Regions from separate parts of the Streptomyces sp. NPDC005423 genome, predicted to be linked through region 1. Evidence: predicted binding sites of a transcription regulator. Region 1 holds the regulator's gene; the other holds the start of a gene.

Region 1 (5,054 bases):
CAGCTCCGTACGGACGAACAGGGGGTTGGTGAGCGCCTGCTTGTGCAGGAGGTGGGCGCCGGACTCGGGGGTGGCGAGGAAGGCCGTGCCGAGCTGGGCGGCGCAGGCGCCCGCGGCGAGGGCGGCGGCGATCTGGCTGCCGCGCATCAGCCCGCCGGCGGCGACGATCGGAAGGGAGACGGTCTCGCGGATCTGGGCGATCAGGGAGAGCAGCCCGATGCCCGAGCCGTCGGTCTCCGGAACGTCGCGGTGGGTGCCCTGGTGGCCGCCGGCCTCGATGCCCTGCGCGATCACCGCGTCGGCGCCGGCCCGCTCCACGACGAGGGCCTCCTCGACGGTGGTGGCGGTGACCAGGGTGAACGTGCCGGAGCGGCGCAGTTTCTCCAGGACCTCGGGGGCGGGCACACCGAAGTGGAAGGAGACGACCGGCACCGGGTTGTCGAGGAGTACGGCGAGTTTGGCCTCGTAGCCGTCGTCGCGACCGCTGTCGGGGTCGCCCAGCTCCGTCTCGTACCAGGAGGCCTCGCCGGCCAGCTGGTGGGCGTAGACGTCGACGGCGGCCCGGTAAGGGAGCGCCCCGCCGACCACCGCGGAGCCGGTGCCCCCGCCGGGATACTCCGGCTGCGGGAGGAAGACGTTCATCCCGAAGGGCCGGCCGGTCAGGCTCCGCAGCTGCTTGATCTCCTGGTACATCCCGTCGGCGGTCTTGTACCCGGCGGCGAGGAACCCCAGCCCGCCGGCCTCGGACACGGCCGCCGCGAGCCGCGGTACGGAGACACCGCCCGCCATGGGGGCCTGCACGATCGGGTGCGGGAAGAGAGCGGTCAGCGCGGAGGACATGACGGCATGTTGTCACGTCCTCCGAACAAGTCCGAATCCGGCCTTACCCATGGCACATGCCCGGAGCGGCCCGCGTTCAGCGGCCGTTGAAGGCGTCCTTCAGCCGCGAGAACAGCCCTTGCTGGCCCGGTTGGAACTGGCCTATCGAGCGTTCCTCGCCGCGCAGTTGCGCCAGTTCGCGCAGGACGCGTTCCTGCTCGGGGTCGAGCTTGGTGGGGGTGGTGACCTCAACGTGCACGATGAGGTCGCCCCGGCCGCCGCCGCGCAGGTGGGTGATGCCCCGGCCGTGCAGCGGGATCGACTGGCCGGACTGGGTGCCCGGCCGGATGTCGACCTCTTCGAGACCGTCCAGCGTCTCCAGCGGCACCTTGGTACCGAGGGAGGCCGCCGTCATCGGCAGGGTGACCGTGCAGTGCAGGTCGTCCCCGCGCCGCTGGAACATCGCGTGCGGCAGCTCGTGGATCTCGACGTACAGGTCGCCGGCCGGACCGCCGCCGGGGCCGACCTCGCCCTCGCCCGCGAGCTGGATGCGGGTGCCGTTGTCGACGCCCGCCGGGATCTTGACGGTGAGCGTGCGGCGCGAGCGGACCCGGCCGTCACCGGCGCACTCCGGACACGGCGTGGGCACGACCGTGCCGAAGCCCTGGCACTGGGGGCAGGGCCGGGACGTCATGACCTGGCCCAGGAAGGACCGGGTGACCTGCGAGACCTCGCCGCGTCCGCGGCACATGTCACAGGTCTGCGCGGAGGTGCCGGGGGCCGCGCCCTCGCCGTTGCAGGTGTTGCAGACGACGGCCGTGTCGACCTGGATGTCCTTGGTCGTCCCGAAGGCCGCCTCGTCCAGCTCGATCTCCAGCCGGATCATGGCGTCCTGGCCCCGGCGGGTACGCGAGCGCGGTCCGCGCTGCGACGCCGTGCCGAAGAAGGCGTCCATGATGTCCGAGAAGTTCCCGAAGCCGCCCGCGCCGAAGCCGCCGGCCCCCGCGCCCGCCTGCGAGAGCGGGTCGCCGCCGAGGTCGTAGACCTGCTTCTTCTGCGGGTCGGAGAGCACCTCGTAGGCGGCGTTGATCTCCTTGAACCGCTCCTGGGTCTTCGGGTCCGGATTGACGTCCGGGTGCAGCTCGCGCGCGAGCCGGCGGAAGGCCTTCTTGATCTCATCCTGCGACGCGTCGCGACGCACGCCGAGAACGGCGTAGTAGTCCGTGGCCACTTAGGACTCCGCCAGGATCTGTCCGACGTACCGTGCCACTGCGCGTACCGCTCCCATCGTTCCCGGGTAATCCATGCGGGTCGGTCCGACCACGCCGAGCTTGGCGACTGCCTCGCCGCCCGAACCGTAGCCGACCGACACCACGGACGTGGAGTTGAGTCCCTCGTAGGCGTTCTCGTGACCGATCCGTACGGTCATGCCCGAATCCCCCGTCTCACCAAGCAACTTGAGGAGCACGACCTGCTCCTCCAGGGCTTCGAGGACGGGCCGGATCGTGAGAGGGAAGTCATGGACGAAGCGGGTGAGATTGGCGGTGCCGCCGATCATCAGCCGCTCCTCGGTCTCCTCGACGAGGGTCTCCAGCAAGGTGGAGAGCACCGTCGTGACCGTGCCGCGGTCCTCGGACTCGAAGGCCTCCGGCAGGTCCTGCACCAGCTGCGGGACGTCCGCGAAACGGCGGCCCGCGATCCGGCTGTTGAGCCGCGCGCGCAGATCCGCCAGGGACACCTCGCCGAACGGCGCCGGGCAGTCGATCATGCGCTGCTCGACCCGCCCGGTGTCCGTGATCAGCACCAGCATCACGCGCGCCGGGGCGAGCGACAGCAGCTCCACGTGCCGCACCGTCGACCGGGTCAGCGAGGGGTACTGCACGACGGCGACCTGCCGGGTCAGCTGCGCGAGCAGCCGTACCGTACGGCCCACGACGTCGTCGAGGTCCACGGCGCCGTCGAGGAAGTTCTGGATCGCGCGCCGCTCGGGACCGGTCATCGGCTTGACGCCGGCGAGCTTGTCGACGAACAGGCGGTAGCCCTTGTCGGTGGGGATGCGCCCGGCGCTGGTGTGCGGCTGGGCGATGTACCCCTCGTCCTCCAGGGCCGCCATGTCGTTGCGCACGGTCGCCGGGGAGACGCCCAGGCTGTGCCGCTCGGTGAGCGCCTTGGAACCCACCGGTTCCTCGGTGCCGACATAGTCCTGGACGATGGCGCGCAGCACTGCGAGCCTGCGTTCGCTGAGCATCGCGCACACCTCCAGCCTTCGTCCGCCCGGTCGCCCGGTGGTGTCTCCTGGCACTCTGAGCGCGCGAGTGCCAACGTTCCCCCGCCCAGTGTACGGCTGTGAGGTACACCCCCGGCAAGGCCGGTCCCGTGAGGTGCCGGCACGGGGTGCCCCCGCTAGCGTCGCCGTATGACGCTGACTTGGGAAGAGCTGGGGTGGGAACGGCTGGCCGACGGGGTGGGGCGGTGCCGGCTGCCCGGCTGGGACTGCACGGCGGGGCTGGTCGTGGGGCCGGAGTCGGTGCTGATGGTGGACGCGGGGTCGAGCCTCGCGGAGGGCGTGCGGCTGCGGGCGAGGGCACGGGAACTCACCGGCCGCGATGTGACCCATCTCGCGCTCACCCACGCCCACTTCGACCATGTCCTCGGTGCCGCGGCGTTCGGGGACGCGGAGGTGTTCGGCGCCGCGGGCCTGGACGGTGCCCTGGACCGGGGGCGGGCCGCGCTGCGGGCGGACGCGGTGGCCAACGGGCTGGACCCGCGGGCGGCGGACGAGGCGGTGGCGGCCCTGGTGCGCCCCGGCCACCCCGTCACCGGTGAGCGGGCCCTCCCGCTGGGCGGCGGCCGCCGGGTGGTGCTCGCGGACGTGGGCCCCGGCCACACCGCGCACGATCTGGCGGTCCTGGTGCCGGGCTCCCCCGCGGTGGTCTTCTGCGGCGACCTGGTCGAGGAGTCCGGCGAACCCCAGGCGGGCCCGGACGCCGTACCGGCGCGCTGGCCGGCCGCCCTCGACCGGCTGCTCGCCCTGGGCGGTGCGGACGCGCTGTACGTGCCCGGTCACGGAGCGGTGGTGGACGCGGGTTTCGTGCGGGCGCAGCGGGACGCGCTGGCGGCGCGTTCCGGCGTGTCGTGAGGAGGCGGGGGCCGGTTCTCCTATCGTCATCCGAATGCGCCAGTACTCCGCCGACCTGACCCCGCCGTGGAAGAAGCCCAAGGCCGCCCCGGAGGTCCCGGCCGAACCGGGGCTGGTGGTCGAGGAGCCCGGGACCGGTTTCTGCGGGGCGGTGATCCGCTGCGAGGCCGGCACGGTGACCCTGGAGGACCGCTTCGGCAAGCACCGCGTCTTCCCGCTGGAACCGCGCGGCTTCCTCCTGGAGGGCCGCGTGGTGACCCTGGTGAAGCCCGCGCCGGGTCCGCGGCGGCCCGCCCGTACGGCATCCGGTTCGGTGGCCGTCCCCGGGGCACGCGCGCGGGTGGCCCGCGCCGGGCGCATCTACGTCGAGGGCCGGCACGACGCCGAACTCGTCGAGAAGGTGTGGGGCGACGACCTGCGCGTCGAGGGCGTGGTCGTGGAGTACCTGGGGGGAGTCGACGATCTCCCGGCGATCGTCGAGGAGTTCGGCCCCGGGCCCGACGCCCGCCTCGGTGTCCTGGTGGACCACCTGCTCCCCGGCACCAAGGAGTGGCGCATCGCCCAGTCGGTGACCAGCGAGCACGCCCTCGTGGTGGGACACCCCTACATCGACATCTGGGAGGCCGTGAAACCGGCCTGTGTGGGCATCGAGGCGTGGCCCCGGGTGCCGCACGGCCAGGACTGGAAGACGGGGGTGTGCCGGGCCGTCGGCTGGCCGGAGAACACCGGCGCGGTGTGGCAGGCGATCCTGGCCCGGGTCGCCTCCTACAAGGACCTGGAACCCGAACTGCTGGGCCGCGTCGAGGAGTTGATCGATTTCGTCACGGCCAGCGGGGCGGCCTGACCTCCTCGCAGGTGGCGAACTCACTGGTGTCCGGACGGACGGACCAGGAGTCCCGCACCGCTTCACTCCCTAGAGGAATCAGTCCACCAGGTCCCTGACCACCGCGTCGGCCAGCAGCCGTCCCCGCAGGGTGAGTACCGCGCGTCCCTCCTCGAACGGAGCCCCCTCCAGCAGTCCGTCCGTGCGGGCCCGGCGGGAGGCGGCGAGGCCCTCCGGCCGCAGCAGGTCCAGCGGGGCGCCCTCGCGCAGGCG
Region 2 (5,054 bases), on a different contig from region 1:
GACCGCGGCGCGGGTCGCGGAGATGGCGTCCTCCAGGCGGTGCTTCTTCTCCTTCAGCTCCACCTCGGTGGCGGCGCCGACCTTGATCACGCACACGCCGCCGGCCAGCTTCGCGAGGCGCTCCTGGAGCTTCTCGCGGTCCCAGTCGGAGTCGGTGTTCTCGATCTCGGCCTTGATCTGGTTGACGCGGCCCACGACGTCCGCCGAGTCGCCGGCACCGTCGACGACGGTCGTGTCGTCCTTGGTGACCGTCACGCGGCGGGCGGAGCCGAGCACGTCCAGGCCGACCTGGTCGAGCTTGAGGCCGACCTCCTCGGCGATGACCTGAGCGCCGGTGAGGGTGGCGAGGTCGCCGAGCATCGCCTTGCGGCGGTCGCCGAAGCCGGGGGCCTTGACGGCCACCGCGTTGAAGGTGCCGCGGATCTTGTTCACGACCAGGGTCGACAGGGCCTCGCCCTCGACGTCCTCGGCGATGATCAGCAGCGGCTTCGAGGCGTTGGCCTGGATGACCTTCTCCAGCAGCGGCAGCAGGTCCTGGATGGAGCTGATCTTGCCCTGGTGGATGAGGATGTACGGGTCTTCGAGGACCGCTTCCATGCGCTCCTGGTCCGTCACGAAGTACGGCGACAGGTAGCCCTTGTCGAAGGCCATGCCCTCGGTGAAGTCCAGCTCCAGACCGAAGGTGTTGGACTCCTCGACGGTGATGACACCGTCCTTGCCGACCTTGTCCATGGCCTCGGCGATGAGCTCGCCGACCTGGCTGTCCTGGGCGGACAGACCGGCGACGGCGGCGATGTCGGCCTTGTCCTCGATCGGGCGCGCGGTGGCGAGAAGCTCGTCGGAGACGGCCTTGACGGCGGCGTCGATGCCCTTCTTCAGGGCGGCCGGGGAGGCGCCCGCGGCAACGTTGCGCAGACCCTCGCGGACGAGCGCCTGGGCCAGCACGGTGGCGGTGGTCGTACCGTCACCCGCGATGTCGTTGGTCTTGGTCGCCACCTCCTTCACCAGCTGGGCGCCGAGGTTCTCGTACGGGTCGTCGAGCTCGACCTCGCGGGCGATCGTGACACCGTCGTTGGTGATGGTGGGGGCACCGAACTTCTTGTCGATGACGACGTTGCGGCCCTTGGGGCCGATCGTCACCTTGACCGTGTCGGCAAGCTTGTTGACGCCGCGCTCAAGGGCGCGACGGGCGTCCTCGTCGAACTTCAGAATCTTCGCCATGGGAGCGGTTCAGCCCTCTCGGAAAACGTGGGTGAAACGAACCGCGCCCCTGACGCCCGGCTCTGTGAGGTCGCGGGGGCCAGGGGCGCAGTTCACTGCAAAACTGGGTGGAGCTGGTGGCGCTGGGTGAATTACTTCTCGATGATCGCGAGCACGTCGCGAGCGGAGAGGACGAGGTACTCCTCGCCGTTGTACTTCACCTCGGTGCCGCCGTACTTGCTGTAGAGCACGATGTCGCCGGTCTTGACGTCGAGCGGCAGGCGCTCGCCGTTCTCGAAGCGGCCCGGGCCCACGGCGAGGACGACGCCCTCCTGGGGCTTCTCCTTCGCGGTGTCCGGAATGACCAGGCCGGAGGCCGTGGTCTGCTCGGCGTCGAGCGGCTGGACCACAATGCGGTCCTCAAGCGGCTTGATGGCAACCTTGGAGCTGGTGGTCGTCACGATCCGACCTCCCCCTTCGGAGATCTCGGGGTCATCTGTCTGAGGTGGCGACCAGGTCGATCCGTCGTCGCGGGTGCCGGACCTGCCCGTCGCTACTGGCACTCTCCCTGGGGGAGTGCCAGAACTGAGACTATGACCGCGGTTAGCACTCGGTCAAGCGGAGTGCCAGTTGCCTGCGGCGCGGCGGCGGGTTTTCGGGCTCCCCGAGGGGGTTTCCGGGCGGTTCGTCGGTGGCGTCGTCTCCGGGGGCTGCCGCCCCGGGCCCCCGCCTTCGGCCTGGACGGCCTCGTCCTCAAGCGCCGGACGGGCTGATATCGCCGACCGGCGCCGGCGGGTTCCCCGGGGGAAGGCCGAGACAGTTCTTCAGGCGTCCCACCGGCAGCGAAGTTCCCGCCGGCCCGTCCGGGCTGAGATTGCCGACCGGCGCCGGCGGGTTCCCGGGGCGGGGGCTAGAGATAGTCCTCCAGCCGTCCCACCGTCAGGCCCTCCCGCTGGACCCGCCGCAGCAACCGCGCCGTCCGTTCCGGCAGCGGGGTTCCCGCCGGCTCGTCCGGGCCCACCGCCACGATGTCGCCGGGGCGCAGGCGGTGGACGCCATGGGTGTAGGCGAGGCCGGCGGGGCCCATGGCGGCGCGCCAGAGCACGATCGCCGAGACCCCGCAGGCGGCGGCGGCCCGGCGGGTGACCGTGCCGTAGGTGCCGTAGGGCGGGCGGAGGAGGCGGGGGCGGTGGCCGAAGCGGGAGCGGAGTCTGCGTTGCCGGCCGCAGATCTCGGCGCGCTGGCCGGCGTAGGGGAGGTCGCGCAAGGAGGGGTGGCCGAGGGTGTGGTTCTGGACGGTCGCGCCGACCGACTGGAGGCGCGAGAAGTGGCCGTGCCCGGGTCCGAGGGCACCGTCCGTGAGGAACACGCTGACGGGCAGGCGCAGTTCACGCACCATCTCGATGAGCCGCAGGTCTTTCTGGGCGCCGTCGTCGTAGGTCAGGAAGACCACCTTGTCGGTGGTGTGGACGTGGTCGAGGACCGGCGCGAGGCCGGGGCCCGCCGTCCGGGGCGCCGGGCGGGCGGGGACCGGGGGCAGGGACGGGGACGGAGTGGGCGACGGGGCCGATCTCGGGGCGGGGCGGAGCGGGGTGTCCAGGCCCCAGCGGCGGTACGGCTGCGAGGCGGACGGGGTGTGGCGTACGCGTTGGGCGGCCTTCTTGCCGAGCCGTTCGATGGGGTCCACGGACTGCGCGCAGCCGCCGAGGAGAACGGCCGCCAGGACGACGGACGCCGGGACCCGCGGCCTCACAGGTAGTCCTCCAGGCGGGCCACCGAGTACCCGTCCGCCGTGACCCGGTCGAGGAAGCGGCGCATGTCGTCGACCATGGTGCCCTTCCAGTCCTTGCGGCCCCGGAAGTGGGTGAGGACGATGTCGCCGGGGTGCAGGTCCTGGTCCCACTCGCGGTACTCCCAGTGGTCGACGAAGACCTCCTCGTCCCAGATGGGGGCGTACTTGATACCGCACGACTTGGCGGCCCGCAGGGTGTCCTGGTTGTAGTTGCCGTAGGGCGGGCGCAGGACGGTCGGGCGCTTGCCGAACTGCTTCTGCATCACGTCCTGCATGTCGCAGATCTCGTGCCTCTGCTGCTCGTAGGTGAGCCCGGGCAGGTAGGGGTGGTGGAGCGTGTGGTTGTTGAGGGTGACGCCCTCGGACTGCATCTTGCGGAAGTAGCCGTAGTCGTCGTTGATCAGGTAGTCGCTGAGGAAGGCGGTGTACGGGATCTTCAGGTCGCGCATCATCCGCAGGAACGCGGGGTCCTTCTCCTCGCCGTCGTCGATGGTGAGGAAGACGATCTTCTGCTTGGTGGGGATCGTCGTGAAGACCGGCGGCAGGCCCAGCTCCTCCTGGTCGTCCACCTCGAAGCCCTGGCGCGCGCTGATCTCCGGCTTCCTGGCCGGGGCGGGCGGGGCGGTGAGCGGCACCTTCGACAGGCCCCAGCGCTTCGCGGCGGCCGCCCGGACCAGGGAGGCGGCGCGCAGCCTGGTGGCGTAGGAGTCGAGGGCTCGGGCCTGCGGCGCGTGCAGGGGCTGTTGGCCCGCGGCCGGCGGGGTGGCCGGGTGCGGGCGGTCCGGGGCGCAGCCCGCGACGGCGACGGCGGCGAGCGCGAGGGCGGCGACCGTGCCGCGGACACCCGTGCGCCGATAGACCCCACTATGGTCATTTTGTACGACTACTCGCATGGTGTCGGATCCTCCCAGCCCCGGCGCGCGATCCCGGAGCGACACCGCCACCGCACGCACACCGTCCACCGACTGGCCCACAATGATCCGGTGAACGACCCCGTACTCGCCTTCGCGTCGCTGCTCACCCCGGCCGGCCGCCGCCTCCTCGACGAGGTCCGCGCCACCGACCCCGCGCGGGAACTCGCCGTGGCGACCCGGCTGCGCCGCTCCCACCCCGCCGGGCTGGTGTCGGCGGCGCTCGGCCAGGCGCGGCTGCGGCAGCGGGCCGCGGCGAAGTTCGCGCCCGAGGACGCGGCGGCGATGTTCTTCACCCCGGACGGGGTCGAGCAGTCGACCCGGGCGAGTGTCGCCGCCCACCGGGCCGCCCGGATGCGGGACCTGGGGATCACCTCCGTCGCCGACCTGTGCTGCGGGATCGGCGGTGACGCCGTCGCCCTGGCCCGGGCCGGCATCCGGGTCCTCGCGGTCGACCGCGATCCGCTCACGGTCGCGGTCGCCCGGGCCAACGCGGACGCGCTGGGGCTCGACGGCCTGATCGAGGTGCGGGAGGCCGACGTCACCGAGGTGGACACCGGCCCCTACGACGCCGTCTTCGTGGACCCGGCGCGGCGCGGCGGCCGGGGGCGCGTCTTCGACCCGGAGGCGTACTCGCCGCCCCTGTCCTGGGCGGTGGGCGCCGCCGCCAAGGCCCGCTTCGCCGCGCTGAAGATCGCGCCCGGTGTGCCGCACGAGGCGATTCCCGCCGGGGCCGAGGCGGAGTGGATCTCGGACGGCGGGGACGTGAAGGAGGCGGTCCTGTGGTTCGGGACCGAGCCGGGACGGGTGTGCGCCACCCTGCTCCCCGGCCCGCGCGTCCTCTCCGGCCGCCGCCTGCCCGACCCCGGAGTCCGGCCCGTGGGACGGTACTTGTACGAGCCGGACGGCGCCGTCATCCGCGCCCACCTCGTCGCCGAGGTCGCCGAGGAGCTCGGCGGGGGCCTGATCGACGAGACCATCGCCTACGTCACGGCCGACGAGGCGCGGCCGACACCGTACGCCTCCGGTTATGAGATCACCGATCAACTCCCGTTCAACCTGAAGAAGTTGAGGGCGCTGCTGCGGGAGCGGGAGGTCGGGGTGCTCACCGTGAAGAAGCGGGGGTCGGCGGTCGAACCGGAGGAGCTGCG

Evidence for each region. Region 1 encodes HrcA, which represses chaperone genes, less so after heat shock. Its sites were predicted from a motif close to TTNGCACTCNGNNNNNCNGAGTGCNAA; they were not measured.
Region 2: a site for HrcA is predicted at 1,804-1,830, ahead of groES (co-chaperone GroES). Genes of this name have one in related genera too.

What each region holds. Positions count from the first base shown of each region.
Region 1 is NZ_JBEXET010000002.1:292,458-297,511, forward strand. Features, by position in the region: gene ABZT12_RS05165 (nitronate monooxygenase) at 1-840, opposite strand, end outside; gene dnaJ (molecular chaperone DnaJ) at 917-2,050, opposite strand; gene hrcA (heat-inducible transcriptional repressor HrcA) at 2,051-3,067, opposite strand; gene ABZT12_RS05180 (MBL fold metallo-hydrolase) at 3,236-3,958, shown strand; gene ABZT12_RS05185 (DUF3097 domain-containing protein) at 3,993-4,802, shown strand; gene hemW (radical SAM family heme chaperone HemW) at 4,881-5,054, opposite strand, start outside.
Region 2 is NZ_JBEXET010000003.1:26,981-32,034, reverse strand. Features, by position in the region: gene groL (chaperonin GroEL) at 1-1,221, opposite strand, end outside; gene groES (co-chaperone GroES) at 1,353-1,661, opposite strand; gene ABZT12_RS06440 (polysaccharide deacetylase family protein) at 2,111-2,953, opposite strand; gene ABZT12_RS06435 (polysaccharide deacetylase family protein) at 2,950-3,885, opposite strand; gene ABZT12_RS06430 (methyltransferase domain-containing protein) at 3,868-5,054, shown strand, end outside.